4 regions of the Mesorhizobium sp. M0217 genome follow, and region 3 is predicted to be linked to each of the others. Evidence: predicted binding sites of a transcription regulator. Region 3 holds the regulator's gene; each other region holds the start of a gene.

Region 1 (7,592 bases), on a different contig from region 3:
AGCTTCGGCGCGGTTCCGCTTCAACCTGAACGTCGCAGTGCCGGAAGGCAGCGAGCCGGCGCAAAAGCATATCGACTGGTCGAAGAGCAATGGCGGCAAGCTGCACTTCACCCGCTCGCCCGAGGAAGCCGTCGACCAGGCCGACTGCATCGTCACCGACTGCTGGGTGTCGATGGGCCAGGAACACCGCGCCCGCGGCCACAATGTCTTCTCGCCCTATCAGGTCAATGCGGCGCTGATGGCCAGGGCCAAGCCCGACGCCCTGTTCATGCACTGCCTGCCGGCGCATCGCGGCGAGGAAGTCACCGACGAGGTCATCGACGGTCCGCATTCGGTTGTCTTCGACGAAGCCGAGAACCGGCTCCACGCCCAGAAGGCGGTTTTGGCCTGGTGTCTGGGCGCTTGATCTCCAGGCGCTTGATCTCCAAGCGCTTGATCCGGGGCGGCGCGATGCCTATTTGCGCCCCATCACGCAAATCAAGCGCGTTTGGACGCATGCACCCCTCCGGGGCCGCATGGCCGCGCCCTGGAGCTTTGTCATGTTGGAAACGCATCAAGTGACTGAACATCACCCCAAACTCGGCGAGTTCGGCTATGCCGGCGACGATCATGTCGTACCCTTCGAGGTCGGCCCGCTCGACGTGCGCGGCCGCACCGTGCAACTCGGGCCGATGCTCGACGCCATCCTCAACCGTCACGACTATCCCGAGCCGGTCGCCCGCCTGCTCGCGGAAGCCTGTGTGCTGACGGTGCTGCTCGGCACCTCGCTCAAATTCGAAGGCAAGTTCATCCTGCAGACCCGCACCGACGGCCCGGTCGACATGCTGGTCGCGGATTTCTCCACGCCTTCGGCATTGCGCGCCTATGCGCGTTTCGACGCCGACCGGCTGGAGGCCCTGGTGGCCGCAGGCCAGACCTCGCAGCAGACGCTGCTGGGCAGCGGCGTTTTGGCGCTGACCATCGACCAGGGCGCGCACACGCAGCGCTATCAGGGCATCGTCCAGCTCGACGGCGAGACGCTGGAGGACGCCGCGCGCACCTATTTCCGCCAGTCGGAGCAGATCCCGACCGACCTCAGGCTGTCGGTGGCCAAGCTTCTGACGCCAGGTCCCGGCGGCGCTCGTGAGCAGTGGCGCGCCGGCGGCATCCTGGCGCAGTTCCTGCCGCAGTCACCCGAGCGCATGCGCGTGCCCGACATTTCGGGCGGCGACGGCGATCCGCGTGACGTGACGCAGGAGCCGGCCGACAATTCGTGGCGCGAGCTGGTGGCGCTGCTCGGCACCATCGAGCCGACCGAGCTGATCGACCCGACCATCGGCGCCGAGCGGCTGCTCTACAGGCTGTTCCACGAACATGGCGTGCGCGTCTTCGGCGGCGTGCCGGTCGCCGACCAATGTTCCTGCTCAAGGGACAAGATACGCGGCATCCTCGAGGGGTTTTCCGCGCAGGAGATCAAGGACAGCACCGAAGATGGCGGCATCCACGTCGCCTGCGAGTTCTGCTCGAAGCAGTACGACTTCGACCCGGCGGAGTTTGCAACTCAGTAGCATCTCTTCCTTCTCCCCGTTCACGGGGAGAAGGTGCCCGAAGGGCGGATGAGGGCAGCGCGAACTTTGGTGAATGGCCGCGCATAGCCTAGGTCATGTGCGTGGAAGATAACCTCATGACTCTGGCGCTGCCCCTCATTGCCCTGCCGGGCATTTCTCCCCGTATAGTGACGGGGAGAAAACCCCTAATTCACCGTCCGTCGGGTCCCCGGCAGATCCAGCGAAAACGCGGGAATAGCGACGTCGAACGTCTCGCCCTTTTTGTTGCGCATGGTGTAGTGGCCGACCATGAAGCCGGAGGGCGTCGAGAGCGGGCAGCCTGACGTGTATTGATAGCTGTCGCCGGGATTGAGCTCAGGCTGGTCGCCGACCACGCCGGCGCCGCGCACTTCCTCGACCCGGCCGCTGCCGTCGGTGATGTGCCAGTAACGCGCCATAAGCTGCACGAAATCGTCCGACTGGTTGTCGATCGTCACCTGGTAGCCCCAGACATAACGGTTCTCCGCCGGGTCCGAGCGGTCCTCCAGGTAGAACGGTCTGACCTGCACTTCGATGTTGCGCGTGACGGCGCGGTACATGGGCTGCTCCGGTTGCGCAGCAAGGAACATTTGTCGCGCTATGCGGTTTGATACGCGCACAACGGCATGTCCTGCCAGCCTCAAAGCGGAGGTGCCGACAAACAATGTCATTTAAGTGACACATGACAGTGTTGGTGTGCGCAAACCTTGCCGGCGACTCAAGGCCCATCTGTCGACTGACAAAGCAGCCGCGAGCGGCCTTTCCGGAGTGACCAGATCTCATGGAACCAGCTCTCACAGCCGCCTTCGCTTCCTCCGCTTTGCTTCTTTCCAATCTCGCCAGCATCCTGCTTGCTTCGTCGAAACTGCAAGCGCGTCGCCTTATCCCTCCGCCGTCCGACGAGCAGCCACCGGTCTCGATCGTCGTGCCGTCGCGCGGCGTGGAGCCGTTCACACAAGAGACGCTGCAGCGAGCCTTCTCGCTCGACTGGCCGCGCTACGAACTGATCTTCTGCGTCGCTCACGCCGACGATCCCGTCGTCAAACTGATAAACAGGGCGATCGTCCTGTTTCCCAACGTGCCGGCCCGGCTGCTGATCGGCGACGACCGCGTCAGCAGCAACCCGAAGCTCAACAACTGCGTCAAGGGCTGGGAAGCGGCGCGCAATCATTGGGTCATTCTGGCGGATTCCAACGTGCTGATGCCTAGGGATTACGTCCAGCACCTGATGGCGGCCTGGGGGACCAATACCGGGCTTATCTGCTCGACGCCGATCGGCTCGCGGCCGGATGGCTTCTGGGCCGAGGTCGAATGCGCGTTCCTCAACACGCTGCAGGCGCGCTGGCAATATGCCGGCGAGGCGCTTGGCCTCGGCTTTGCCCAGGGCAAGAGCATGCTGTGGAACAAGCCGATGCTCGATACCAATGGCGGTATCCGCGCGCTGGCCGCCGAGATCGCCGAGGATGCTGCTGCAACCAAGCTGGTCAACGGACTGGGCCTGCGCGTCAATCTCGTTGCCTCGCCTTTCGAGCAACCACTGGGGCAGCGCCGACTTGCCGACATCTGGTCGCGTCAGGCGCGCTGGGCGCGGTTGCGCCGCGTCACTTTCCCGCTGTTTTTCGCACCCGAGATCCTGACCGGCGTCGCCGTGCCGTTGGCGTTGGCGCTGGTGGCGGCAGCAAGTGCCGGCGTCAGCCTGCCGGCCACGGTGTTGGCCGTGCTGGCGGCGGCCTACATTCCCGAATGCGCGCTGGCCGCGGCCAAGGGCTGGCACCTGTCGCTGCGCATGGTCCCGGCGATGATGGTGCGCGACATGATGCTTCCCGCCATCTGGGCGCGCGGCTGGCTGAGCGGCGCCGTCGACTGGCGCGGCAACATCATGACCATCGGCACCAAGACGGCCGAACTGGAAGAGGTTTCGTCGGGAGCGTGACGCCTCGCGGCCTATCCGGCTGCCTTCAGCGCCTGCGCAACGTCCTCCAGCAGATCGTCCGTATCCTCAAGACCGACCGACAGCCTGAGCGTTCCCGGCCCGATGCCAAGCTCGGCGCGAGCTTCGTCGCTGAGGTTCTTGTGGGTGGTGGTCGCCGGATGGGTGATCAGGCTCTTGGCGTCGCCGAGATTGTTGGAGATCAGCACGATGTCGAGCGCGTTCTGCAAGGCGAAGGCCGCCTGCTTGCCGCCCTTGACGTCGAGGCAGATTAGCGTCGATCCGCCTGTCATCTGCTTCTTGACGATGTCGGCCTGCGGGTGGTCGGCGCGGCCGGGATAGATGATGCGGGCGATTTCCGGCCGTCCTGCCAGGAAATCCGCGATCTTGGCCGCGCTTTCAGTCTGCTGGCGCACCCGAACTGGCAGCGTCTCCAGGCCCTTGAGCAGCGTCCAGGCGTTGAACGGCGACAGGCTCGGGCCGGTGTGGCGGAAATAGTCGTGCAAATTCTCGTCGATCCATTTCTTGTCCGACAGGATGATGCCGCCGAGACAGCGTCCCTGGCCGTCAATGTGCTTGGTCGCGGAGTAGACGACGATATGGGCGCCGAGCTGCAAGGGCTTCTGCTGCAAGGGCGTGGCGAAGACATTGTCGACGATCAGCCTGGCGCCGATCGAGGTGGCGAGCGCCGCCACCGCTGCGATGTCGACCACTTCCAGCGTCGGATTGGTCGGGCTTTCCAGGAAGAACAGTTTCGTGTTCGGCCGCACCGCCTTTTCCCAGTTGGCGATGTCGGTGCCGTCGACCAGCGTTGCCTCGATGCCGTATTTCGGCGCCAGCGTCTCCACCACCCAGCGGCAGGAGCCGAACAGCGCGCGCGCCGCAACGATATGGTCGCCGGCCTTGGCGCTGCACAGGAGCGCTGCCGTCACCGCCGCCATGCCGGACGCCGTGGCGCGCGCATCTTCGGCACCCTCCAGCGCGCACATGCGCTTTTCGAACATGTCGACGGTAGGGTTGGCATAGCGCGAATAGATGAAGCCCGGCTCCTCGCCCTTGAAACGGGCCTCGGCAGCCTGCGCCGTCTCGTAGACATAGCCTTGGGTGAGGTACATCGCTTCGGACGTCTCGCCGAACTGGGAACGCAGCGTTCCCCCGTGCACGAGTGCGGTCTGAGGTTTCCAGTTACGCTTCTTGGTGCTCATCGCTTTTGTTCCAGACACAAAAAAACCGGCCGCGAAAGTCGCAACCGGTCCATATGGCCTTGCGGCCCGACGGTCCTTTAGCGACTTGTTTAACGTGGCTGCAAGCCGACCGGCCAAATCACCACGGGATAACGACCCTTTAGACCTCACCTGCGCTTGCGTCAATTGCCGGCTTCATTAAGAGGTTTGTACCAGGCAGGTTCCGCAATAATATCCAGCGGTTTTGCGGCAAGAACCTGCCACAAAGAGACCGACCTTGGAGCGGAGCCAGCCTTTTGCGGCAGACAGGCATTCTTCCCGATCAGGACATTTCCGCGCTGTTTCAGTCCGGCGCGCTGAAGTCGCCGCGCGCGCTCGATGTCGACCAGGTGCAGCCGGCGAGCCTCGATCTCAGGCTCGGCGACAAGGCTTTTCGCGTGCGCGCCTCCTTCCTGCCGGGTCCCGATCATCTGGTGGCCGACAAGCTTCACCGGCTGAAATTGCACGAATTCACTCTCGCCGAGGGCGCGGTGCTGGAAACCGGCTGCGTCTACATCGTGCCGCTGCTCGAAAGCCTGGCGCTGCCCGCAAACGTGTCGGCCTCGGCCAACCCGAAGAGCTCGACCGGCCGGCTCGACATCTTCACCCGGGTGATGACCGATCGCGGCCATGAGTTCGACAAGATCGCCCCCGGCTATCACGGGCCGCTTTATCTCGAAGTCAGTCCACGCACCTTCCCGATCGTCGTACGCGCCGGATCGAGGCTGTCGCAGATCCGCTTTCGCACCGGCAACGCGCTGTTGTCGGAGGCAGAACTGAACGAATTGCACCGCGCCGAGATGCTGGTGGCGACCGAGCCGCCCAACATTTCCGGCGGCGGCATTGCGCTGTCGATCGATCTTGACGGCGACCAGAACGGCCTGGTCGGCTATCGCGGCAAGCATCACACCGGCTTGGTCGATGTCGACAAGCGCGCCGCCCAGGATGCCGTCGATTTCTGGGAGCCGCTCTATAAGAGCGGCGCCGGCGAACTGGTGCTCGACCCGGACGAGTTCTACATCCTGGTCAGCCGCGAAGCCGTGCACGTGCCGCCGCTCTACGCCGCCGAGATGACGCCCTTCGATCCGCTGGTTGGCGAATTCCGTGTTCACTATGCCGGCTTCTTCGATCCGGGCTTCGGCCATTCGGCCTCAGGCGGCACCGGCAGCCGGGCGGTGCTCGAAGTGCGCAGCCACGAAGTGCCGTTCATCCTCGACCACGGCCAGATCGTCGGCCGGCTCGTCTACGAACACATGCTGAAGCGGCCGCAGGCGCTTTACGGCACCGATCTCGGCTCGAATTACCAAGCGCAAGGCCTCAAGCTCTCCAAGCATTTCCGCCCCGCCGGCTGAACCTTCGATCACCGTCAGGCAAAATACTTGCCTGCGCTGCCTCACCATGCTTGGCTGCCTTTCGGTGGCCGGCAAGAGAACGGCGCGCAAGGGGAACCAAAATGCAGATTTCAAGATGGATCATATCGGCAGCGGGCGCTGCCATGCTGGTGATATCGGCCGGCTCGCTGGCTGAGGCGCAGGAGAAATTGAAGATCGGCACCGAGGGCGCTTATCCGCCCTTCAACACCATCACCGCGGACGGCAAGATCGAGGGCTTCGACATCGACATTGCCAATGCGCTGTGTGCGCAGATGAAGGTCGAGTGCGAGATCGTCACCCAGGACTGGGACGGCATCATCCCGGCGCTGCAGGCGAAAAAGTTCGACGCCATCATCGCCTCGATGAGCATCACCGAGGAGCGCAAGAAACAGGTCGCCTTCACCAACAAATACTACACGACGCCGCTGGCGCTTGTGGCGCCCAAGGACAGCGACCTCACTTCCACCGAACCGGCAGCCCTTGCCGGCAAGACGGTGGGCGCGCAGGCCTCGACCACTCAGGCCGACTATGCGCAGGACGCCTATGGCAAGGCCGGCGCCGAGGCGAAACTCTACCCCACCCAGGAAGAGGCGATCACCGACTTGCAGAACGGCCGTCTCGACGCCGTCATCTCCGACAAATTCGTGCTGATGGACTGGCTGAAGAAGGCGAGCGACGGCTGCTGCAAGCTTGTCGGTGACGTCAAGGGCACCGAGACGCAAGCCGGCATCGCTGTCCGCCTGGAAGACACGGCACTTCGCGACAAGCTCAACGCGGCGATAGACGCCATCGTCGCCGACGGCACCTACAAGAAGATCCAGGCCAAGTATTTCGACTTCGATATTTATTGACGGCGGGCGCTACCAATCTCCCCCCTCAAGGAGGGAGATTACGCTCTCAAAGCGCCTTCACCGCCACCTTCACCGGCTGCTCAATCTCCAGCGGGTTTCGCAGCGGCAGGCCGAAATCCGCGGCCTCGATCTCGAAAACGTCGCCGGCCTGAGTCTTGATGCCGTCGGCAAAGGACAGCGTCGCCGTGCCGAACATGTGCACATGCACGTCGCCCGGCTGGCGGAAGGCCGAATATTTGAAGTGATGATGTTCGAGATTGGCGATTGTGTGCGACATGTTCGCTTCGCCCGACAGGAACGGCTTTTCCCACAGCAAATTGCTGTCGCGATAGATTCGCGATGAGCCCCTGACGTCGGCCGGCAGGTCGCCGATCAGGATTTCCGGCCCGAACGAGGCGTTGCGCAGTTTGGAATGTGCCAGGAACAGATAGTTCACCCGCTCGGTAACATGATCGGAAAACTCGTTCGACAGCGTGAAGCCGACGCGGAACGGCGCGCCGTCGTCGCCGATGACATAGATGCCGGCGATTTCCGGCTCCTCGCCGGCGTCCTGCGCAAAGGCCGGCGACATCAGTGCGGCGCCCGGCGCCACCGCCATGGTGCCGTTGCCCTTGTAGAACCATTCCGGCTGCACGCCGGTCTGGCCCTTG
Region 2 (7,592 bases), on a different contig from region 3:
GTCCGCGCACGAACCAGCGTTGCATCAGCACCACGATCAGGATCGGCGGCAGGATGGCCAGCATCGCGGTGACCATGACCAGATGCCATTGGGTATCGGCATCGGCGAAGGAGACCATCTTTCTAAGTGCGATGACGATGGTGTTCATGTCATTGCTGTTGGTGACGAGCAGCGGCCACAGGTACTGCGTCCAGCCATAAATGAAGAGGATGACGAACAGCGCCGCGATGTTGGTGCGCGACAGCGGCAGCAGGATGTCGAAAAAGAAGCGCCATGGTCCGGCGCCGTCGACACGCGCCGCTTCCACCAACTCACCTGGGATGGTCATGAAGAACTGGCGAAACAGAAGCGTGGCGGTGGCCGAGGCGATCAGCGGAATGATCAGGCCGGCATAGGTGTCGATCATGCCGAGATCGACCATCACCTTGTAGGTCGGCAGGATGCGCACCTCGACGGGAAGCATCAGCGTGATGAAGATCAGCCAGAAGAAGACCATCCGAAGCGGAAAACGGAAGAACACGATCGCATAGGCCGAAAGGATCGAGATGAAAATCTTCCCCACCGCGATGCCGAGCGCCATGATCGTGGTGTTGAGCAGCAATCGGCCGACACTGACGCCGCCGATGCGGCCGACACCGCCGAACAGCGCCTCGCTGTAATTGTTCCAGACCTGGTCGCCGGGCAAAAGAGGCAATGGCGGCTTGAGGATGGTCTGCAGCGTCTGCGTGGAGGCAACGAAGGTGTAGTAGATCGGGAAAGCGACGATCAGGATGCCCAGGATGAGCACGGCGTGGGCGATGAGGGCGCGAAGCGGGGACTGACCAATCATCGCTCGCGCTCAACCGTAGTGGACTTTGCGTTCCACATAGCGGAACTGGATGGCCGTGAGTGAGATGACGATGACCATCAGGATGACCGACTGCGCGGCCGAATCGCCGAGGATCAAATTGACGAAACCGTCATTGTAGACCTTGTAGACCAGCGTCTCGGTGGCCTTGCCTGGCCCGCCGCCGGTGACGGCATGAACGATACCGAAAGTGTCGAACAGCGCATAGACAGTGTTGACGACCAGCAGGAAGAAGGTCGTCGGTGCGAGCAGCGGGAAGACGATGGTCCAGAAGCGCTTCGTCTCCCCGGCGCCGTCCATGGCCGCCGCCTCTATCAACGTCTTCGGCACCGCCTGCAGCCCGGCGACGAAGAACAGGAAATTGTAGCTGATCTGCTTCCAGGCAGCCGCAGACACCAGCAGGATCATGGCTTGGTTTCCGTTAAGCAAGGGATCCCAGGCGATGCCGAGACCTCTCAAGGCGTAGGCCAGCGAACCGATCGAGGGGTTGAACAGAAACAGCCACAACATGCCGGCAATCGCCGGCGCCACCGCATACGGCCAGATCAGCAGCGTGCGATAAAGGCCTTTGCCGCGCACCACCCTCTCGGCCATGACGGCAAGCAACAGGGCCACACCCATGGCGACCATCGCGGTCGCCAGAGAGAACACCAGCGTAACTTTGATCGAGTTGAGGTAGGCCGGGTCGGCCAGCACCTTGCGAAAATTGGCGAGCCCGACGAACTTGCTCTTCAGCCCGAACGGGTCTTCCCTAAGCATCGACTGGTAGAGCGCCTGCCCCGTCGGCCAGTAGAAAAAGATCAGCGTAATGGCGAGTTGCGGCGCCACCAGCAGGTAAGGCAGGGTCTTGTTGGGAAAGACGACGCGTGGAGACAGTGTGGTTCCCTCGCTGTTCAGGAAGTCGTCCACGCGGGTCCGCGTGGACGAGGTTCAACTGACAAATCGCTTCAATTTCCGATCGCTTCCTGAATCGCCTTGTTGCCGCGTGCGACCGCGTTGTCGAGCGCCTGCTGCGCAGTCTGCTGGCCGGCCAGCATCTTCTCGAACTCCTCGTTCTCGATGTCGCGCACCTGCGGCAGGTTGACGAGGCGCACGCCCTTCGAGTTCTCGGTCGGCGCCTTGCCCAGCATCTGCAGGATCGGCGTCTCACGGCCCGGATTCTTGTCATAGAAGCCGGACTTCTTGGTCGCCTCATAGGCAGCGAGCGTCACCGGCAGATAACCCGACTTCTGGTGCAGATACTCCTGCACTTCGGTCTTGGACAGGTAGGAGAAGAACGCCGCGACGCCCTTGTATTCCTCGTCCGATTTGTTGCCGAACACCCACAGGCTGGCGCCGCCCGGCGTGGTGTTCTGGGGCGCGCCCTTGGCGTCACTATCATAGGGAAGCTGGCCGATGCCGTAGTTCATGCCCGACTTGACGATGTCACCGAGACCCCCCGACGATTCGGTGAAGATGCCGCATTCTCCGGCAAGGAAGATCTGCTTGGCTTCGGATGTACGGCCGCCATATTTGAAGGTGCCGTCCTTGGCCAGGTCGGCGAGGGCCTGGAAATGATTGACGAAGATCGGCGCATTGATCTTGAGCTCGACGTCGGTTCCGGCAAGTCCGTTCTGGTTGGTGCCATAGGAAACGTCGTTCCAGGCAGCGAAGGCCTCAAGGTGGATCCAGGTCAACCAGGTCGAGGTATAGCCGCAGGAAGCGGCGCCGCTCGCCTTGATCTTCTTGGCGGCTTCCCACACCTCGTTCCAGGTCTTTGGCGGATTGTTCACATCAAGCCCGGCCTTCTGGAAGATATCCTTGTTGTAGTAGAGGATGGGCGACGAGGAATTATAGGGGAAGGACAGCATGGTCCCGTCCGGCTTCGAATAGTAGCCGACGATGCCGGGCAAATACTGGCTCTTGTCGAAGGTCACGCCGGCGCTGGTCAGCACATCGGCCACCGGCTTGATCGCACCTTCGGCGGCCATCATGACGCCGGTACCCACGTCGAACACCTGGATGATATCGGGCGCTTGCCCCGCACGAAAGGCAGCGATGCCGGCATTCAGCGTTTCGGGATAGGTGCCCTTGAAAACAGGGAGAATTTCATAGTCGCTCTGGCTGGCATTGAAATCGTTGGCGATCTTGTCGACCACCTCGGCATTGGCGCCGGTCATTGCATGCCACCAACTGATCTGGGTGGCGGCGAAGGCGGAGGTGGTGGAAAGCAGGGTCAAGGTGGCGGCAACACCGGCCGCAAAGCCGAACAACTTCATGTTTCATCTCCCGTTTGTCATTGGCGAAAGGGGCACTCCCGCAAAGGCAATATGTGTCGCTGATGACAATCGGACAACGGATTTGTTGCTGTTTCGTGAATTTCATACCCGGCTAACTTCGCGCCCCCTCGCTCTGCAACGAGGACAGAGAGAAATGCCAAGCCGGCTCAGCGATACATGGGCGCGGTGGGCCTGCGACGATCGCCGACCGCCGGCGATGCATGAAGGGCCCCCGTGACAGCGCCACGCACCTGTACCATGCGGCCGCCATACCGGCGCTCGGCCAGATCGAGATCGGTAGAGCGGCATCGCGCCAAGCGCTGCTGTGACCCTGTCAGGAATGAGACAGGATCGCCGCAAGGTACAACCCGAAAAACCCGCTGTAGTTGTAGTTCGCATAACCGATTCTTCGTCAAGCGCGACATACTAATCAAGTGGACGGCTTGATTGCTGTGGGAGAGCAGGTGGGGCGAGATGCTGACGGTCTATAATTGTATCGTGCATGAGCACGATCTGAGACTGGTCGCACTGGCAGCGCTCATTTGCGGTATTTCTTCCTTCTCGGCGGTCAACCTGCTTCGCCATGTCGACCGCTCGAGCGAGCGCAACCGCTATACCTGGCTGATGATAGCAGCCACTTCCACCGGCTTCGGTATCTGGGCGACGCATTTCATCGCAATGCTTGCCTTTTCTCCCGGAATCCCCAACGCCTACAATGCGGAAATGTCGGCGCTTTCGCTCGCCGGTTCCGTCGCCCTGACCGCCGCGGGCATGTGGATCGCCACCTTGCGCCGGGGCATCGACTACCCTCTGGTCGGCGGCGCCGTCCTCGGCGCCGGTATCGCCGCCATGCACTATATCGGCATGGCCGCCTTCGAGGTCGAAGGGCGCATCGTCTGGAACCCGCTGCTGGTCGGCGTCTCGGTGCTGACAGGCGTCACCCTCGCCGCGCTGGCGCTGCTGGTCGTGTTGCGACGGCCGTCCATGCAGGCCACAATCGCCGCCGCCATCCTGTTGACGCTGGCGATCTGCAGCCTGCACTTCATCGCGATGGGCGCGGTGTCGATCTTCCCGGACTCCTCCATCGAGATATCGCAGTTCACGGTCGAACCGATGTCGCAGGCCTTCGCCGCCGCTGCTGTCAGCCTGGCTATCCTGGTGCTTTCAGCCGCAGCATTGTGGATCGACCTGCGCTTCCGTCGTCACAAGATCGAGGCCGAGCGCATGCACGGCCTCGCCAACGCCGCCGTCGAGGGCCTGATCGTATGCGACGGCGCCCGCATCGTCAGCGCCAATGACAGCATCGCCGCGCTAACCGGCATTGCGCCGGAAGTGCTGAACGCGATGCTGCTTGGCGACCTCTTCGGCGAACGCACCGCGGCCGGCATGTCCGACTGCAGCGGACAGGCACAGGAAGCGGAGCTCAGAGCCCATGACGGCGCCACCATCCCCGTCGAACTTATCGCCAGGAGCATCGACTATTGCGGCAAGCGGCACAGCGTGGTCGCCGTGCGCGACATCCGCGAACGCAGGAAGGCCGAGCAGGAGATACTGCGCCTCGCCCATTTCGACCCGCTGACCGGGCTCCCCAACCGCCGCAGTTTCTCCGGCCGGCTCGAGGCCGAAATTGCCGCAATGGACCGCGGCGGCAAGGGCGGGCATCTTGCGCTGCTGCTGCTCGACCTCGACCGCTTCAAGGAAGTGAACGACCTGTTCGGGCATGGCGCCGGCGATGCCATGCTGCAGAAGGTGGCGCTATGCGCCTCCGCCGTGCTCCGCCACGGACAGATGCTGGCGCGTCTCGGCGGCGACGAGTTCGCCATCATCGCTCCAAACCTTCCCGATCCGCAGGCGGCCGGCCGCATCGCCGAGGCGGTGCTGGCGGCCATGCGCGAGGAAAACCGGCTGTCGGTCGGTGGCGGGCTGGTGTCGGCCAGCATCGGCATTGCACTTTATCCGCTCGACGCCGATGAGCCGACACTCCTGGTCAGCCACGCCGACACCGCGCTCTACCGCGCCAAGGCCGAGGGCAAGGACACTTACCGTTACTTCGAGGCCTCGATGGGCGCCGAGGCGCGAGACCGGCGCGTGATGGAGCACGAACTGCGCCAGGCCATGGCGCGCGATGAGTTTCGCCTCGTCTACCAGCCACAAAAGGAGATCAGCAGCGGGCGGATGGTTGGGTTCGAAGCGCTGATCCGCTGGCGCCATCCGCAGCGCGGCGACGTGTCGCCGGCGACCTTCATCCCGGTGGCCGAAGACAGCGGCGTCATCATCCAGATCGGCGAATGGGTGCTGGCGACGGCCTGCGCCGAGGCAGCGCGCTGGAAGAACCCTCTCACCGTCGCGGTCAATGTCTCGGCGGTGCAGCTCCACAATCCGAATTTCAGCCGCAAGGTGCATGAAGTCCTGCTCGGCTCCGGCCTGACGCCCGGCAGGCTCGAACTCGAGATCACCGAAACGGCGCTGGTCAAGGACATGCCGCGCGCGCTGGCGACCTTGCGCCAGGTGAAGGCGCTTGGCGTGCGTGTGGCGATGGACGATTTCGGCACCGGCTACTCCTCGCTGTCCAATCTCCGCGCCTTCCCCTTCGACAAGATCAAGATCGACGGCTCATTCATCAAATCAGTCGACAGCAACGGCCAGGTGGCAGCCATCGTGCGCGCCGTTCTGGGGCTTGGCCGCGGTCTCGGCCTGCCGGTTCTGGCCGAGGGCGTCGAGACGCTGGGCGAGCTGAAATTCCTCGGCGCCGAGGCCTGCGAGATCGGCCAGGGCTACTATCTAGGCCGGCCGAGCCCGATCGAGGCGTTCAGCGAACTGACCGGCGTCGCGGCGCCGGCGGCACAAGACGACGCCAGCGTCAAACAATGCGGCGGCAGCATCTTGATGCTGCCGCCGGCGGCGGCCCTACGCTCAGCCTAGAGCAATTTCAGGAAAAGTGTGAAACGGTTTTCCGTCCGAAATTGCGTCGAAACAAAAAAGTTAGCGCGGGTAGCCGTTTCGACGAAACGGTGAACCGCTCTAAGGGGCGAGTGCGGCCTCGACCAGGCGCTTGGCATCCGGTCCCGACCATTCGGCCGGTCCGTTCATATGCGCGACCAGGCAGCCTTCGCCATCGATCAGCATGGTGACGGGGAGGCCTAGCGCCAAGCCACGCGTCTTGACGTCGTTGAACAGCGCCAGCGTCGAATCGCGGTAGTAGCCGAGCGACCCGATGCCGATATCGGCGAGGAACTTCTTCGGCTTCACATCGTCGCCGGCATCGACATTGACCGCGACCACTTCGAAGGCATCGCTGCCCTTTTCCTTCTGCAAGGCGTCCAGCGCCGGCATTTCGGCGCGGCAGGGCGCGCACCACGTTGCCCACAAATTGAGCAGCACGGTCTTGCCGGCATGATCGGCGATCGTCATCGGCTTGCCGTCGGGACCGTTGAAGGCGAGACTTTTCAGCGATTGCGGCGGATCCGCGGGCAGCAATGCCGCAACCTGGCCGGTAGCCGCGGCGGCAACCTTTTTGGCGCGGTCGCTCTTGGCGGCGCAGGCGACATCGTCCTTGCTGTTGCCCGCGCCGGCCGCAGGTGCGCTGCCGGTGGCTGCGTTGTTGCCAGACCCGCTCTCGCTGACATATACCGCGACCGCGCCGGCCAGCACGCCCGCCAGCAAAGCGGCGAGGATCAGGCGCGGGGCCGGGAAGTATCTGTTACCGTCTGCCATTTTCTAAGACTGCTCCGGAGCACGGGTTATAGCGATGAGCGACAAGAAGGCCAGCAACCAGATGTGGGGCGGACGTTTTGCCTCGGGTCCGGCCGCGATCATGGAAGCGATCAACGCGTCGATCTCGTTCGACCGCAAACTTTATGCGCAAGACATAAGAGGTTCGGTCGCCCACAGCGAAATGTTGGCTGAAACGGGCATTATTTCGGCGGCCGATCAAGACAAAATCGCTCAAGGCCTGAACACGATCCTGAAAGAGATCGAGGCCGGCACGTTCGAGTTCTCGACCCGGCTGGAAGACATTCACATGAACATCGAGGCCCGCCTTGCCGATCTGATCGGCCCGGCCGCCGGCCGCCTGCACACGGCGCGGTCACGCAACGACCAGGTGGCGGTGGATCTCCGGCTCTGGGTCAAGGACGAGTGCTTTCGCGTCGCCGAGGCGCTGAAGGGGCTGATCTCAGCCTTGCTCGACCGCGCCGAGGAGCATGCGGCGACCGTGATGCCCGGCTTCACCCACATGCAGGCGGCGCAGCCGGTGACCTTCGGCCATCATTGCATGGCCTATGTCGAGATGTTTTCGCGCGACCTGTCGCGGACCCACGATGCCATCGAGCGGATGGATGAAAGCCCGCTCGGCGCGGCAGCGCTTGCCGGCACCAGTTTTCCGATCGACCGCCACAAGACCGCGAAGGCGCTCGGCTTTCGCGAGCCGATGCGCAATTCGCTCGACAGCGTCTCCGACCGCGATTTCGCGCTGGAGTTCTTGAGCC
Region 3 (7,592 bases):
AGCCAGGGGTTTCCAAGCTGGAAGCCGATGACGCGAATCAGGAATTCGGCCTGTGCCACGCCCATGATCATGCCGATCACGCCTTCGACGGAGCCCACCGAAAGGTCGATGTTGCGCATGACGATGACCAGTACCATGCCGGTCGCCATGATCGCGACCGAGGACGTCTGCACCGACAGGTTCCAAAGATTGCGCGGCGTCAGGAAAAGCCCACCCGACAGGATATGTATGCCGACCCAGATGACCAGCAGCGCGCCGACCATGCCGAGCATGCGCGTGTCGAGCTCGGTCGCCTTCAGGAACCGGGCGACCGCGCCGAGTTCAGACGCTCGTGCCGTATCGGCCTGCGGATTTGAGGTCGTGTCGGTCATGATGTCCTCCAGCGGCTTGCCGTCTGGCGCGGATGCCGGACCACAGCCTAGAAGTTTGCCGCCGATGGCGGAAACACACAATTCTCGTAGAGAAAACGCCGCGGCTTGACAGCCGCGGCGCCTCATTTCTTCAAGTCGTTGAGATCAGTTGCAAGCCGCGACGCTGCCGGCGGCGACGCCTGTGCAGACTTCGTCCTTCTTGATCCAGCCGGCGTCGATGACGACGTTGAGGTTGTCCTTGGTGATCGCGACGGGGGTCAGGAACAGCGACTTGACGGTGTTGCCGCCAGGCGTGGTGAAGTCCTTGGCGCCGGCAATGTCGCCCGTCTTCTTGCCATCGGCAAGCTGCGAGGCGATCTCGGCGGCGTTCTTGCCGAGTTCGCGCGCGTCTTTCCACACCGACACCGTCTGCGTGCCGAGCGCGATGCGGTTCAGGGCGGCATGGTCGCCGTCCTGGCCCGAGACCGGAACCGTTCCGGCAAGGCCCTGCGCCGTCAGCGCGGCGACAACGCCGCCGGCGGTGCCGTCATTGGCCGCAACCACGGCATCGACCTTGTTGTCATTGGCGGTCAGGAACTGTTCCATGTTCTTCTGGGCGTTGGCCGGCAGCCAGCCATCGGTATAGGCCTCGCCGACATTCTTGATCTTGCCCGAGTCGATGGCTTCCTTGAGCACTTCCATCGAGCCCGAGAACAGGAAATCGGCATTCGGATCCGAGCCCGAGCCCTTGATGAAGACATAGTTGCCTTCGGGCTTCGCCTTGAACACTTCGCGGGCCTGCATGCGGCCGACTTCCTTGTTGTCGAAGGTCAGGTAGAAGACGTCCTTGTTCTCGATCAGGCGATCATAGCCGACGACCGGAATGCCTTCGTCCAGCGCCTTCTGCACCGCCGGGCCGATGGCCGAGGCGTCCTGCGCCAGGATGATCAGCGAGTTGGCGCCCTGCGAGATCAGGCTTTCGACGTCGGTCAGCTGCTTGCCGGGATTGGACTGCGCGTCGGCCGAAATGTACTTGTCGCCGGCGGCTTCGATCGCCGTTTTCATCGCCGCCTCGTCGGTCTTCCAGCGCTCTTCCTGGAAGTTCGACCACGACACGCCGATGACCTTGTCCTTCGCCTGCGCGACCGACATCAGCGCCAGCGACATGGCGACACCCGCCAGCATGGCGGCTGCAAATCTGTTCATTATAACCCTCCCTGCGCCGCCCACGGCGCGACAAAACCGGCCCGAAGGCCTGCACAAAGAGGCTCCATTTTTTCGAGCCTCGAAAAAATACTGGTTCAATGATAAGGCACTGTCAACATCGATTATGATGGATTCTGATGGCGTTGCCGAATTTTTTCGAGCTCCGCAATAAACAATGACAGGGCTGCCGGCGTCTGCCAATATTTGGCTGGTGCCGTCGAACGCCTTCACTATCATGAGGCGCGAGGAGGCCGGGAGGAAAACAAATGTCGGTTGGGATCCGCCACGACGATCTGCGCCGTCGCAACCGTGCGATGGTGATTTCGGCCGTGCGCCGGGCCGGCCAGCCGTCGCGGACCGAGATTGCGGCGACCACCGGCCTCAGCCATTCGACGATATCGGCAATCTCGTCTGATCTAATTCAAGAAGGCATCCTGATTGAAGGCAAGCCTGGCGAGACCGGCTCGCTGAAACGCGGCCGGCCGCAGGTCGGCCTTGGCCTCAACCCGGAAGCGGCGGCGGTCATGACCGTGGTGCTGTCGCTGAACTTCCTCTCCGTCACCGTCATCGACTATGCCGGCCAGGTGGTCGCGGAAGAACAGCGCCGGCTCGACACGCTGACCATGCCGCGCGACGAGCTGATCGGCGAATGCGTAGCAATCGTCGGGCGGCGTCTCGCGGACCCGGACCTCGATGTCCAGAGCATCGCCCGCATTGCCATGGGTATCCAGGGCATCACCGATTCGCAGGCGCGGGCCATGCTGTGGTCGCCAATCACGCCACTGACCGACATTGCCTTCGCCGACATGTTGGAAGCGGAATTCGGCATTCCTGCCACCATGGAGAACGACTGCAATATGATGGCGGTGGCCCTGCAATGGCGCCAGCCCGAGCGCTACCGCGACAATTTCATCGCGATCCTCTTGTCGCACGGCATCGGCATGGGGCTGGTGCTGAAAGGCGATCTGTTCACCGGCACCCATTCCTCGGGCGGCGAGTTCGGCCACATGATCCACCGTCCGGGCGGCGCGCTCTGCCGCTGCGGGCGGCGCGGCTGCGTCGAGGCCTATGCCGGAAACTACGCCATCTGGCGCAGCGCCAAAATGATGAGCGAAGATGCCGAGCCGGTCGATATCGGCGACGCTGATATGCGCGCACTCGCCGCGCGCGCCCGCGAAACCGATGGCCCGGAGCGCGAAGCCTATCGCAAGGCCGGTGAGGCGCTCGGCTTCGGCCTCGGCAGCCTGTTTGCGCTGATCGACCCGGCGCCTGTCGCCATGGTTGGCGTCAGCGCCGCCGCCTTCGACCTGATCGAGCCGGCATTGCGCGAAGCGATCGCCCAGACCGCCGGCGGCCAGCACTCGAAATCGATCTCCTTCGACACCGAGCCCAACGAGCTGCCGCTGATCCGCGAAGGCTGTGCCATGCGCGCGCTCGGCTTCGTCGATCAGGAGATTTTCGCGCCGGGCATTCAGGCCAAATCCGGCAAGCATGTCGCCTGAATGGCCGGCAACGGCGCGACGCGCAGCATCCTAGTCTTCCCTGATCGCGTAGCCGGCGCCGCGAATGGTACGGATGACATCCGGCATGCGGCCGTTGTTGACCGCTTTGCGTAAGCGCCCGACATGGACGTCGACGGTTCGCTCGTCGATGTAGATCGTCTCGCCCCAGACATTGTCGAGCAGCTGGCTGCGCGAGAACACGCGGCCGGGATGGCGCATCATGAATTCGAGCAGCCGGAACTCGGTCGGTCCGAGCCTGATCTCGCTCTTCTTGCGGTAGACACGGTGCGACTCGCGGTCGAGCACGATGTCGCCGACCTTGAGCACGCTGGACAGCACTTCCGGCTTGGCCCGGCGCAGCAGCGCCTTCACGCGCGCCATGAACTCCGGCGTCGAGAATGGCTTGACCAGATAGTCGTCGGCACCGGTGGACAGGCCGCGCACGCGATCGCTTTCCTCACCGCGCGCGGTCAGCATGATGATCGGCAGCCGCTCGGTTTCGGGCCGCACTCTAAGCCGCCGGCAGAGCTCGATGCCGGAAACAGCGGGCACCATCCAGTCGAGCACCAGGAGATCGGGCACGTTTTCCTGCAGGCGGATCTCGGCCTCGTCGCCGCGTGTCACCACCTCGACGTGATAGCCTTCGGATTCGAGGTTGTAGCGGAGGAGCACGCCTAGCGGCTCCTCGTCCTCCACGACCATGATGCGTGGCGCGATCATAGGCAGTTCACCCTCATCAGGCCGGCGTGGCCATCGCCGTCTCGTCCTGCTTCGGACGATTGGCGGGCAATTGCTGGCCGGTCAGCACATAATACGCATTTTCGGCGATGTTGGTGACATGATCGCCGATGCGCTCAAGATTCTTGGCGCAGAACAAGAGATGCGTGCAGGCGGTGATGTTGCGAGGGTCTTCCATCATGTAGGTCAAGAGCTCACGAAACACGGACGTGTATTTGACGTCGATGCGCTCGTCGTCATTCCTGAGTTTTGCAAGAGCTGCCGCATCGGTGGCGGCATATTCCTCGACGACGCCTTGCACCTGGATCAGCACCAGCTGCGCCATGGCATCGATGGAGTGCGAGAGGTCGCGCGGCGTGACGCTCAAGCCCACGGTGCCGACGCGTTTGGCGATGTTCTTGGCGAGATCGCCGATGCGCTCGAGGTCGCCGGCCATGCGGATCGAGCCGACCACGGCGCGCAGATCGTTGGCCATCGGCTGGCGCTTGGCGATCAGCGTGATGGCGCGGTCGTCCAGTTCGCGCTGGCGCGCATCCATGATGGCGTCGTCGGAAACGACACGCTGTGCCAGCGCATTGTCCGAATTGAGCAGCGCCCTGGTCGAGCCGCTGACCATCGAGCCTGCCAGATCGCCCATGTCGCGGATCAGCTTGCTGATCTGCCCGAGCTCTTCATCGAAGGAGGCGACGGTATGTTCACCCATGATCTTGGTCCTCGTGCCTGAAAATTCACCCGCCGGACGGCTCAGCCGAAGCGGCCGGTAATGTAGTCCTGGGTGCGCTTGTCGTCGGGGTTGGTGAACATCTTGTCGGTGGCGCCCTCCTCGACGAGATAGCCGAGATGGAACATCGCCGTGCGCTGCGACACGCGCGCCGCCTGCTGCATCGAGTGGGTGACGATGACGATCGTGTAGTTCTGGCGCAGTTCGTCGATCAGCTCCTCGACACGGGCGGTGGCGATCGGATCGAGCGCCGAGCAGGGCTCGTCCATCAGGATCACCTCCGGCGACACGGCGATGGCGCGCGCGATGCACAGGCGCTGCTGCTGGCCGCCGGACAGGCCGGTGCCGGGCTCCTGCAGGCGGTCCTTGACCTCGTTCCAGATCGCCGCCTTCTTCAGGCTCTGCTCGACGATCTGGTCCATGTCGGACTTGCGCTTGGCCAGCCCATGGATGCGCGGGCCGTAGGCGACGTTCTCGTAGATCGACTTCGGGAACGGGTTGGGTTTCTGGAACACCATGCCGACGCGGGCGCGCAGTTCGACGACATCGATGTTCTTGTCGTAGATGTCGTCTTCATCGAGCGTGATCTTGCCGGTCACCCGCGCCGAATCGATGGTGTCGTTCATGCGGTTGAGGCAGCGCAGGAAGGTCGACTTGCCGCAGCCGGACGGGCCGATCAGCGCCGTCACCTGGTTCTGGCGGACGTCGAGATTGACGTCGAACAACGCCTGCTTCTCGCCATAGAACACGCCGACCTTGTCGCCGCGCATCTTGATGACTTCGTTCGACTTGGCGTTCATTTTGTCGCCCACTGCATTCTCAAGGGACTGTTCGGTCATGATGTTCATACCAAATTGCCTTTTTTCTACCAGCGCCGCTCGAACCGGCGCCGGAGCACGATCGCGGTGATGTTCATGGCCATGAGGAAGACGAGCAGGATGATGATGGCGCCGGACATGCGCTCGACAAAAGCGCGCTCAGCCTCGTTTGCCCACATATAGATCTGAACCGGCAGCGCGGTCGCCGGATCGAAAGGCGTCGTCGGATAATCGGCGACGAAAGCGACCATGCCGATCAAGAGCAGCGGTGCTGTCTCGCCGAGCGCACGCGCCAGGCCGATGATGGTGCCGGTAAGGATGCCTGGGGCGGCAAGCGGCAGGATGTGATGGAACACCATCTGCATCTTGGAGGCGCCGAGACCTAGGGCCGCCGAGCGGATCGACGGCGGCACCGCGGCGAGGGCGGCGCGCGTGGCGATGATTATGGTCGGCAATGTCATCAAGGTCAGCACCAGGCCGCCGACGAAGGAAGCCGAGCGCGACATGCCGAGGAAGTTGATGAACACGGCAAGGCCAAGCAGACCGAAGACGATCGACGGCACCGCCGCGAGATTGTTGATGTTGACTTCGATCAGGTCCGTAAAGCGGTTCTTCTTGGCGAACTCCTCCAGATAGATGGAGGCGGCGACGCCGATCGGCAGCGCCAGCAACAGCACGATCACCATCATGTAGAACGAGCCGATGATCGCCACGCCCATGCCCGACGTTTCGGGCCGGCTGGAGGCGCCATAGGTGAACAGGCCGGTGTTGAAATGCTCGGCCATCACGCCGTCGGCTTTAAGCTTGTTCATCCAGTCGATCTGCTGGTTGGACACCTTGCGGCGCGCTTCATCGACGCCGAGGTCGATCTGGCCCTTGAAGGCCGAGTCGAGGTTCGCGGCAGCCAGGATGTCGACGTCACGCGTCCTGCCGATCACCGACGGATCGGCGGAGACGATGTCGCGCAGCTGGACGCGGGCGCCTTCCGACAGGAAGCCCTTGAGCTTCAGCATCATCGGCTTGTTGGCCGGATCGATGCCGAGCTTGGCCACCAGCGCGTTTTCGGCGAGCTTGGGATAGTTCGCCTTGATCAGCACGGTAGGGTCGGTCGCGCGCTTGCCGGAGGGATCGATCACCTTCTCGTCGAAGGTGACCGGCAGCGTCACCGTCGTCTGCCAGAAGGCGGTGTAGCCTTTCGAGACGATGGTGATCAACATGATGGCCAGGAACGCCAGGCCCACCGAGATCGCAATCACGCCATAGATGCGGAACCGGCGTTCGGCGGCATAGCGCGCCTTCAGCCCGATGTCGCGGCGCGGACGCGCGACGGCACCCGCCATCGTGTCCAGGGGGATGTCGGTCATTCGTACTGCTCCCGGTACTTGCGCACGATGTAGAGGGCGACGATGTTCATCACCAGCGTCAGCGCGAACAGCGTCAGGCCGAGCGCGAAGGCGACCAGCGTCTGCGGCGAGTTGAACTCGAGATCGCCGGTCAGCTGGTTGACGATCTTGACGGTGATGGTCGTCATCGCCTCGAACGGATTGGCCGTCAGATTGGCGGCGACGCCCGCCGCCAGCACGACGATCATCGTCTCGCCGATGGCGCGCGACGCCGTCAACAGGATGGCGCCGACGATGCCGGGCAGTGCCGCCGGCAGGATCACCCGCTTGATCGTCTCGGAGCGCGTGGCACCGAGGCCGAGCGAGCCGTCCCGCATTGCGCGCGGCACCGCGGTAATGATGTCGTCGGACAAAGAGGACACGACCGGGATCAGCATGACGCCCATCACCAGACCGGCGGTGAAGATGCTCTGGCCCTGGATGAAGGGCGAGCCGCCGGTGAGTGCCGCCGACAGGTCGCGCAAGAACGGTCCGAGCGTGACAACGGCGAAGATGCCGTAGACGATGGTCGGAATGCCGGCCAGCAGTTCCAACGCCGGCTTGACCACCGAGCGCACACCGCGCGAGGCATATTCGGACATGTAGACCGCCGACATCAGCCCGACCGGCACTGCCACCAGAAGGGCGACGGCGGCGATGTAGAGCGTGCCGGCAAGAAGCGGGATCAGGCCGAACTGACCCTGGCTGCCGCCGGAACCGGCGGCGGCGAAACGCGGATCCCACACCGTGCCGAAGAAGAAGCTCATCGGCGACACGCTCTCGAAGAAGGTGATGGTCTGGAACAGCATCGACAGCACGATGCCGACCGTGGTCAGGATGGCGATGGTCGAGGCCGCAAGCAGCCCCCACAGCAT
Region 4 (7,592 bases), on a different contig from region 3:
TGGGAAAGCGCCAGTGATCCGCCGCTGGCCGCTGGTGCCGGGCATTGATTTCGCCGGAACCGTCCTCTCCTCATCGCATGCCGACTGGCGCAAGGGCGACAAGGTCATCCTCAATGGCTGGGGCGTCGGCGAGACGCATTTCGGCGCCTATGCCGGGCGCGCGCGCGTCAACGGCGACTGGCTGGTGCCGTTGCCCGACGGCATCAGCGCGCACGATGCGATGGCGGTCGGCACCGCCGGCTATACGGCCATGCTCAGCGTCATGGCGCTGGAGCGGCACGGCATCCTGCCGGATCGCGGCCCGGTGGTAGTGACGGGTGCGGCCGGCGGCGTTGGGTCGGTCGCGGTCTCGATCCTGTCCAGCCTTGGCTATCACGTCATCGCCTCGACCGGCCGCAACGCCGAAAGCTCCTATCTGATCGACCTCGGTGCCGCCGAAGTGATTTCGCGCGAGGAACTCTCCCAGCCGGCCAAGCCGCTGGCCAAGGAGCGCTGGGCCGGCGGCATCGATGCCGTCGGCAGCCACACGCTGGCCAATGTGCTGTCGATGACCGCCTATGGCGGCGCGGTCGCCGCCTGCGGCCTGGCGGGTGGCATGGATCTGCCGTCGAGCGTCGCCCCGTTCATCCTGCGCGGCGTCTCGCTGCTCGGCATCGATTCAGTGATGGCGCCAAAGGCTGTGCGGCTGGAAGCCTGGCGCCGCATCGGCAGCGATCTTGATCTCAAGAAGCTCCCCGGCCTGTCGACGACCATCGGCTTCGACGGCATCATCACCGCCGCCCATGACATCGTCGAGGGCAAGATCAGGGGCCGCGTGGTTGTCGATATGTGAGGCTCCCGAAGCATGATCCCGAAAGGGAATCAGGTTTCGGAAAAGATCAGGCGATGCGGAAAACCGCCAAAAATGCATGACCGCTAAAATTCGAACGATCCGCCGCGCTTTTCCATAATCTCTATCTGGCAAGGAGTTCCGCATGATCGCGGAGTCCGCCAGGAAAGAGAAGAGCCGCGCCGAAAGCATCGACGGGCCGAACCCGGCGACGCCCAAGCGGCAGCATGTTGCCGCGCCGCCGCTGGCGCCGGATTTGCAGCGCGCCACGCACGAGGGCCTGCTGTTCCTGACGGTCGTCGCCAGCGTCGTGCTGGCGGGCCTGTCTCACCTCACCGGCGCGCCGATCTTCATCACCCTCGGTCTGCTGGCGACCGGCCTTGCCGGCGTCGCCATGCACCTGCGCAACCGCCGCACCGTCCACCGCGCGACGGCCTTGCTCGACGAAACCGCCGCCCGCAGCCGCGCCGAGATCGAGACGCTGGCCGACCGCATGTGGGAGATGCAGGAGAGCGAGGAGCGTTTTCGCGGGCTGATCGATGCGCTCGGCGATCTCGTCGTCCACCGCGACCGCGACGGCCACATCGTCTATGCCAACATGGTTTTCGCCGGCCTTGTCGGAACCGATCAGCGCGACCTTGCCGGCAGGACTCTGGCCGACCTCGGCATCGATGTCGGTATCGTTCCCGACGCCGCCTTTTCCGATCATGAATGCCTGAGTTCCACCGACGTCTCCATACGTACCCCGAACGGTCCGCGCTGGTTCTCATGGATCGAACTGTCGGTGCGCGACAAGGATAGCGGCGCCGTCTCGCACCGGGCGATTGCCCGCGACATCACCGCGCGCAAACGCGCCGAATCCTCGTTGATCACCGCGCGTGAGCGCGCCGAATATGCCAGCCAGGCCAAGTCGCGCTTCCTCGCCACCGTCAGCCATGAGATCCGCACGCCGATGAACGGCATCATGGGCATGGCCAAGCTTCTGGCTGACACCAATCTGTCGCCCGAGCAGCGCACCTATGTCGGCGCTGTCTCGACCTCGGCCAGCGCCCTTTTGGCGCTCATCGAGGATTTGCTCGACTATTCCAAGATAGAGGCCGGCCGTTTCGACCCGGAGCCGCAGCCGACATCGCTGCGCGAAATCGCCGACAACATCATCGAACTGATGGCGGCGAAAGCCTTCGCCAAGAACATCGGCCTCGGCTGTCATGTCGAGCCCGACGTGCCACAGATGATCATGGCCGATCCCGGCAGGGTCAGGCAGGTGCTGCTCAACCTGATCGGCAATGCGATCAAGTTCACCGACACCGGCGGCGTGCTGGTTTCGGTTGCACGGGCCCGCACCGAGACCAGCGACCGCATCTGCTTCACCGTCGCCGACACCGGCCCTGGCCTGCGCGAAGAGGATATGGAGCGCATCTTCGAGGAGTTCGAACAGTCCGACGGCACCTCGACCCGCACCCATGGCGGCGCCGGCCTCGGTCTGGCCATATCGAGGCGCCTGGTCGCCGCCATGGGCGGTGCCATTTCGGTGTCGAGCCGGCTTGGCGAGGGATCGGAATTCGTCTTCGAGATCCCGGCCGCAGGAGCAACCGAGGCACCGCAGAACCGGCAGAACATCCTGGCCGGCCGGCGCGCCGTGATCGTGTCGAAGAACGCCGTCGAGGCCGACGCCATCGCCCGCACCATCCGCGCCCATGGCGGCGCCGTCGACGTCGCCGCAACCGCTTCCCAGGCGACGCCCTTCGCCGAACATTGCGATGTGCTGTTGATCGACGCGGCCCTGGAGGACGGCGACGGCAGACTGCTCAAGCGCCTGCGCCAGAGTGGCTTTGCCGATTGCGAGGCGATCACGCTGATCGCGCCGACCGACCGCGGCATGCTTGGCGAATTCCGCGCCAGCGGCTACGCCACCTTCCTGGCAAGGCCGGTGCGCGGCGAAACGCTGCTGCGCGTGCTGTTGACCAATCACGCCCCTGCCTTGCCCCAGCCCAAGCCGGAAAAGAGCGGCGTGTCCGCCCTTCGTGTCCATGGCGGGCGCCGGCAAGGCTTGTCGGTGCTGATCGCCGAAGACAACGACATCAACGCCATGCTTGCCCGCGCCACGCTTTTGAAGGCGGGACATCGCGTGAAAGTGGTCGGCAATGGCAAGGCCGCGGTCGAGGCGGTGACCGAAGCCGGGCTGAAAAACCGCTTCGATGTGGTGCTGATGGATCTGCACATGCCGGTCATGGACGGGCTGGACGCGATCGCCGCCATCCGCCGCCACGAGGAGGAAATGGCTGTGCCGCCGGTTCCGATCATGGTGCTTTCGGCCGACAGCCAGGAAAAGACCCGCCACACCGTGCTCGCCCATGGCGCCAGCGGCTTTGTCACCAAGCCGCTCGATCCCGACGCGCTGGTCCATGCCGTCGAGGGCCAGGTGGCCGCCTGAATTCATGTCGCTCGAAAATGGCCCCGGTTTTGAGAAGACGACATGCACAAAACAAAGACTTGAAGCGCGTCGCGTGAATCGTCCCAGCGCGACGCGCTTCAAGGTGACGCTGGCGCAATCCTCGCGTCACGTAGGTAGCCGAATGAGGGTTTTCGCCAGCCGACGAAGTATTGCCCGTCGCGCCGTATCACGGTACTGTCACAATCCTGTTGCACCTACACCGTATCCCCGTGCCAAGAGGGATGGCTCGAAGGAGAATCACTCGTGCATACAGTTATGCCGGAATGTGACACTCGGCCCAGCGCAGGCGGCGCTTTGCTCGCCGCGCGGAACGCCGATGCCGTCGCAACAGGCGCACCGCTGGGCCGTATCGGCAATCTCGAAGTGCGGCTTGCCCGCAATGAGGCCGAGATCGCCGCCGCGCAGGAAGTGCGCTACCGGGTGTTTTATGACGAGCTTGGCGCCAGGAAGGACCTGTTCCAGGCGCAGGACCGGCGCGACGCCGACCGCTTCGACCCGCTGTGCGACCATCTCCTGGTGCTTGACACCTCGATCTCCGGCCCCGAGCATCGCCGCATCGTCGGCACTTACCGCCTGCTGCGGCAAGAGATTGCGGCGACCGCCGGCGGCTTCTATTCCGAAGGCGAGTTCGAACTGACCAAGCTGATCGCCCGCCATCCCGGCCAGCGCTTCCTTGAGCTCGGCCGCTCCTGCGTGCTGCCGGAATACCGCTCGAAGCGCACCATTGAGGCGCTGTGGCAAGGCATCTGGGCCTACATCAACCACTATGAGATCGGCGTGATGACCGGTTGTGCCTCGTTCCCTGGCACGGTGCCGGCTGCGCATGCCGAGGCGCTCACCTACCTTGCCCATCACTGCCGGACCAACTCCGCCTGGGATGTGCGGGCGGTCTCCGGCCGCTATTGCTCGATGGATCTGATGCCGATCGAGGCGGTCAACGCCAAGGCGGCGATCGCGGCCATGCCGCCGCTGGTCAAGGGCTATCTGCGCGTCGGCGCCCGCATCGGCGACGGCTGCGTCATCGACCGTGAGTTCTCCACCGTCGATGTGTTCGTGGTGATGCCGGTCAAGGAAATCGGCGCCCGCTACGTCAACTATTATGGCGGGGAAGCGCAGCGCTTTGCGGCGTGAGGCAGTAGGCAGTAGGCATTAGGCAGTAGTGAAGGCTGCCGCGAATTGCTGACTACCGACTATTCCCTATTCCCTATTCCCTATTCCCTATTCCCTATTCCCTAATCCCTCTCCCTACGGAATATCCTCCGGTCGCCGTCCCGGGCGGCTCTTGTAGGACGGAAAGGTCCAGCCGAATTTCAGCTCGCCGCCGCGCACCAGGAAAGCCGCGACGAAGCCGGCGATATCCGAGGCGAGCGGCGGCAGGCCGGCAAGATCGCCAAGTGTGTAGAGGCCGGCGCCCGCGAGTGCGGCGGTGACGTAGATTTCGGGCCTGAGCAGCACCGATGGCTCGCCGGCCAGCAGATCGCGCAGGATGCCGCCAAATGTGGCGGTCAACACGCCCATAACAACGGAGACGACCGGCGAGCCGGTGATGGCCAGCCCCTTGGCCGCGCCCATTACGGAAAAGGCCGCCAATCCGATGGCGTCGAGCCAGAGCAGCCATTTCCAGCGGGATTCGACGCGGTGGGCGATGAAGAAGACCAGCACCGCAACCGCCGCGCAAACCAGCACATAGCCGGAGTTGGCGACCCAAAAGACGGGCAGGTTGAGGATGACGTCGCGAAGCGTGCCGCCGCCAATGCCGGTGACGCTGGCCAGAAACAGGAAGCCGATAATGTCGAGCTGCTTGCGCGAAGCCGCCAACGCCCCGGTCGCGGCAAAGACGGCGACGCCGGCATAGTCGAGGAGGTCGATGGGTGTCAGGGACATGAGGTAGTAGGGATTGGGAATTAGGGAAAGTATGAATAACACGAAGCCGCGCGATTGATACGCCTGCCCCTATTCCCTATTCCCTATTCCCTATTCCCTATTCCCTATTCCCTACTGCCTACCCTACTCACGCATCCTTCTCGGCCTGCTCGTTCACCGGCCCCGGCTCGACCGGCGCTTCGGTGGCCGCGATCTTGGGGCCGCCCTTGGCGACCCCGACCATGGCCGGCCGCAGCACGCGCTCGCCGATCGAATAGCCCGGCTGCACGACCTGGACGACGGTGTTGGCCGGCACATCGGGATTGGGCACTTCGAACATCGCCTGGTGGAAATTCGGGTCGAACTTCTCACCTTCCGGTTCGAGCTTCTTCACCCCATGCCGTTCCAGCGTCGACAGCATGGCGCGCTCGGTGATCTCGACGCCGTCGATCAGCGCCTTGAAGCCGGCATCTCCGGCCGCTTTCGCCTCGGCGGGGATAGCATCGAGCGCGCGGCGCAGATTGTCCGACACCGACAGCATGTCGCGGGCGAAATTGGCCACCGCATAGGCGCGCGCATCATGCACGTCGCGGGCGGTGCGGCGGCGCAGATTCTCCATCTCGGCTGCGACGCGCAGCGCGCGGTCCTTCAGCTCCTCGTTTTCCTTCAGCAGCCGCACCAGCGCTTCATAGTCGCCGTCGATGCCGCCTTGCGTGCGCTCGGCCTCGGCCGTTTCGATATCCTCGGGCGCGCGTTCGTCTTTTGTCTGGTCGCTCATCGCCATTTCCCGTCATTCGAATGGTTTGGATTTGCGCCCGATATCGAGGTTTGGCGGCCAAAAATCAAGGGGCAAGCCCAGGAGGACGCCCCACAGCAGGCAATGTTGCGGGCTGCCCGTCGGACTTGGTGCGGGGCGCAAGGACGTTCAAAATTAATTCAAACTTTACCGTAACGGCAGCCTTTGCTTGCCAATACCCCGCTATGGGGAACCATTCAAAGCTTGGAGGAGTTTTGAAACCGACACAGGATTTGAGACAATGGACCGCAATACTGGCAACAGAAGCGAAGAGCTCGCCGCCGACATCAGGCGCCAGTTCGGCACCGAGGCGACGACGCGCTTCTTGCGCACCTTGCCGGCCTTCCGCACCGAGGCCGACATTCCCGCCCGTTTCCGGGATCTGCTCGACCGGCTGGACGGCATAGAAGCCAGCATGGCCGGCGGCCAACGCCGTCAATAGCGATGCTATCGCGCGACAATTACGCGCAGTAATTTTGCGTGAGCTTTTCCTTGCGGCAGCGGGACGCCCCGCCTATGCTTCCTGATGAACATGATTTCCCCCGAGACGGCCGCCAACAGCAAGCGCGCCTGGTTGAAGATCCTGGCGCGCTACAAGAAGCCCGACCGGCGACGCAGCACTCTTGAACTCGCCATCACCCTTATTCCTTTCGTTACGCTGTGGGCGCTGTCTTCGGCAGCCTATTCCTATGGCCACTGGTGGGGCTTGATCCTGATCCTTCCCGCCGCCGGTTTTCTGGTGCGGATCTTCATGATCCAGCACGATTGCGGCCACGGCTCCTTCTTCGCCAACCGCACTGCCGACGACTGGATCGGCCGCGCGCTCGGCGTGCTGACGCTGACCCCTTACGATTGCTGGCGGCGCGCGCACGCCACCCATCACGCCAGCGCCGGCAATCTTGACGAGCGCGGCATGGGCGATATCAGGACGTTGACGGTTGCTGAATACCGGCAGCTGTCTTGGCGGGGACGCCTTGCCTATCGTCTCTACCGCCATCCCCTGGTGATGTTCGGCCTTGGCCCGATCTGGCTGTTCATCTTCGAGCAGAGGCTGCCGGTCGGCATGATGCGCGGCGGCCTGACGCCCTGGGTGTCGTCGATGACCACCAATCTCGGCATCGCGGTCGCGGCAGCGCTGCTTATCTGGCTGGTCGGCCCCGGCGCTTTCCTGATCGTCCATTTGCCGATCGTGATCCTGGCCGGATCGGCCGGAATCTGGCTGTTCTACGTCCAGCACCAGTTCGAGGAGACGGAATGGGCGAAGGACGAAGAGTGGGAATTCCAGCGTGCCGCCCTGCACGGCTCGTCCTATTATGATTTGCCGCCGGTGCTGAACTGGTTCACCGGCAATATCGGCGTCCATCACGTGCACCATCTCTCGGCCAAGGTGCCGGGCTACCGGCTGCAGGAAGTGCTGCGCGACTATCCCGAACTGCGCGGCATCGGCCGCGTCACGCTCCTCGACAGCCTGCGCTGCGTCAAGCTTGCGTTGTGGGACGAGAACCGCCGCAAGCTGGTCTCGTTTCGCGAAGCGCGGGCCTTGGCCTAAAAGCAATTCCAGCAAAGTGTGAGGCGGTTTTCCGGGCTTTCGCTTGGGAATTCCGTAAGACAAAGAAAAAAACCGCCGCACCGAAGGCGCGGCGGCATCT

Evidence for each region. The regulator PhoB, encoded in region 3, activates phosphate uptake and scavenging genes when phosphate is short. The targets are predictions, from matches to a motif close to TGTCATNNANCTGTCAT.
Region 1: a site for PhoB is predicted at 2,231-2,247, ahead of NKJ18_RS23670 (ceramide glucosyltransferase). Genes of this name have one in related genera too.
Region 2: a site for PhoB is predicted at 3,168-3,184, ahead of ugpB (sn-glycerol-3-phosphate ABC transporter substrate-binding protein UgpB). Genes of this name have one in related genera too.
Region 4: a site for PhoB is predicted at 3,460-3,476, ahead of olsB (l-ornithine N(alpha)-acyltransferase). Genes of this name have one in related genera too.

What each region holds. Positions count from the first base shown of each region.
Region 1 is NZ_JAMYSN010000017.1:107,954-115,545, forward strand. It holds gene argF (ornithine carbamoyltransferase) at 1-406, shown strand, start outside; gene NKJ18_RS23660 (Hsp33 family molecular chaperone) at 516-1,547, shown strand; gene apaG (Co2+/Mg2+ efflux facilitator ApaG/CorD) at 1,733-2,125, opposite strand; gene NKJ18_RS23670 (ceramide glucosyltransferase) at 2,347-3,498, shown strand; gene NKJ18_RS23675 (O-succinylhomoserine sulfhydrylase) at 3,510-4,700, opposite strand; SAM riboswitch at 4,758-4,835, opposite strand; gene NKJ18_RS23680 (2'-deoxycytidine 5'-triphosphate deaminase) at 4,976-6,070, shown strand; gene NKJ18_RS23685 (ABC transporter substrate-binding protein) at 6,172-6,942, shown strand; gene araD1 (AraD1 family protein) at 6,989-7,592, opposite strand, start outside.
Region 2 is NZ_JAMYSN010000019.1:58,298-65,889, reverse strand. It holds gene ugpE (sn-glycerol-3-phosphate ABC transporter permease UgpE) at 1-829, opposite strand, end outside; gene ugpA (sn-glycerol-3-phosphate ABC transporter permease UgpA) at 839-1,723, opposite strand; gene ugpB (sn-glycerol-3-phosphate ABC transporter substrate-binding protein UgpB) at 1,795-3,105, opposite strand; gene NKJ18_RS24655 (bifunctional diguanylate cyclase/phosphodiesterase) at 3,580-6,027, shown strand; gene tlpA (thiol:disulfide interchange protein TlpA) at 6,127-6,819, opposite strand; gene argH (argininosuccinate lyase) at 6,854-7,592, shown strand, end outside.
Region 3 is NZ_JAMYSN010000013.1:52,737-60,328, forward strand. It holds gene NKJ18_RS20415 (sugar ABC transporter permease) at 1-371, opposite strand, end outside; gene xylF (D-xylose ABC transporter substrate-binding protein) at 516-1,556, opposite strand; gene NKJ18_RS20425 (ROK family protein) at 1,823-3,058, shown strand; gene phoB (phosphate regulon transcriptional regulator PhoB) at 3,089-3,778, opposite strand; gene phoU (phosphate signaling complex protein PhoU) at 3,795-4,499, opposite strand; gene pstB (phosphate ABC transporter ATP-binding protein PstB) at 4,541-5,365, opposite strand; gene pstA (phosphate ABC transporter permease PstA) at 5,383-6,699, opposite strand; gene pstC (phosphate ABC transporter permease subunit PstC) at 6,696-7,592, opposite strand, start outside.
Region 4 is NZ_JAMYSN010000001.1:787,233-794,824, forward strand. It holds gene acuI (acrylyl-CoA reductase (NADPH)) at 1-832, shown strand, start outside; gene NKJ18_RS03925 (response regulator) at 975-3,263, shown strand; gene olsB (l-ornithine N(alpha)-acyltransferase) at 3,540-4,415, shown strand; gene NKJ18_RS03935 (trimeric intracellular cation channel family protein) at 4,530-5,162, opposite strand; gene grpE (nucleotide exchange factor GrpE) at 5,296-5,925, opposite strand; gene NKJ18_RS03945 (hypothetical protein) at 6,185-6,385, shown strand; gene NKJ18_RS03950 (fatty acid desaturase) at 6,470-7,492, shown strand.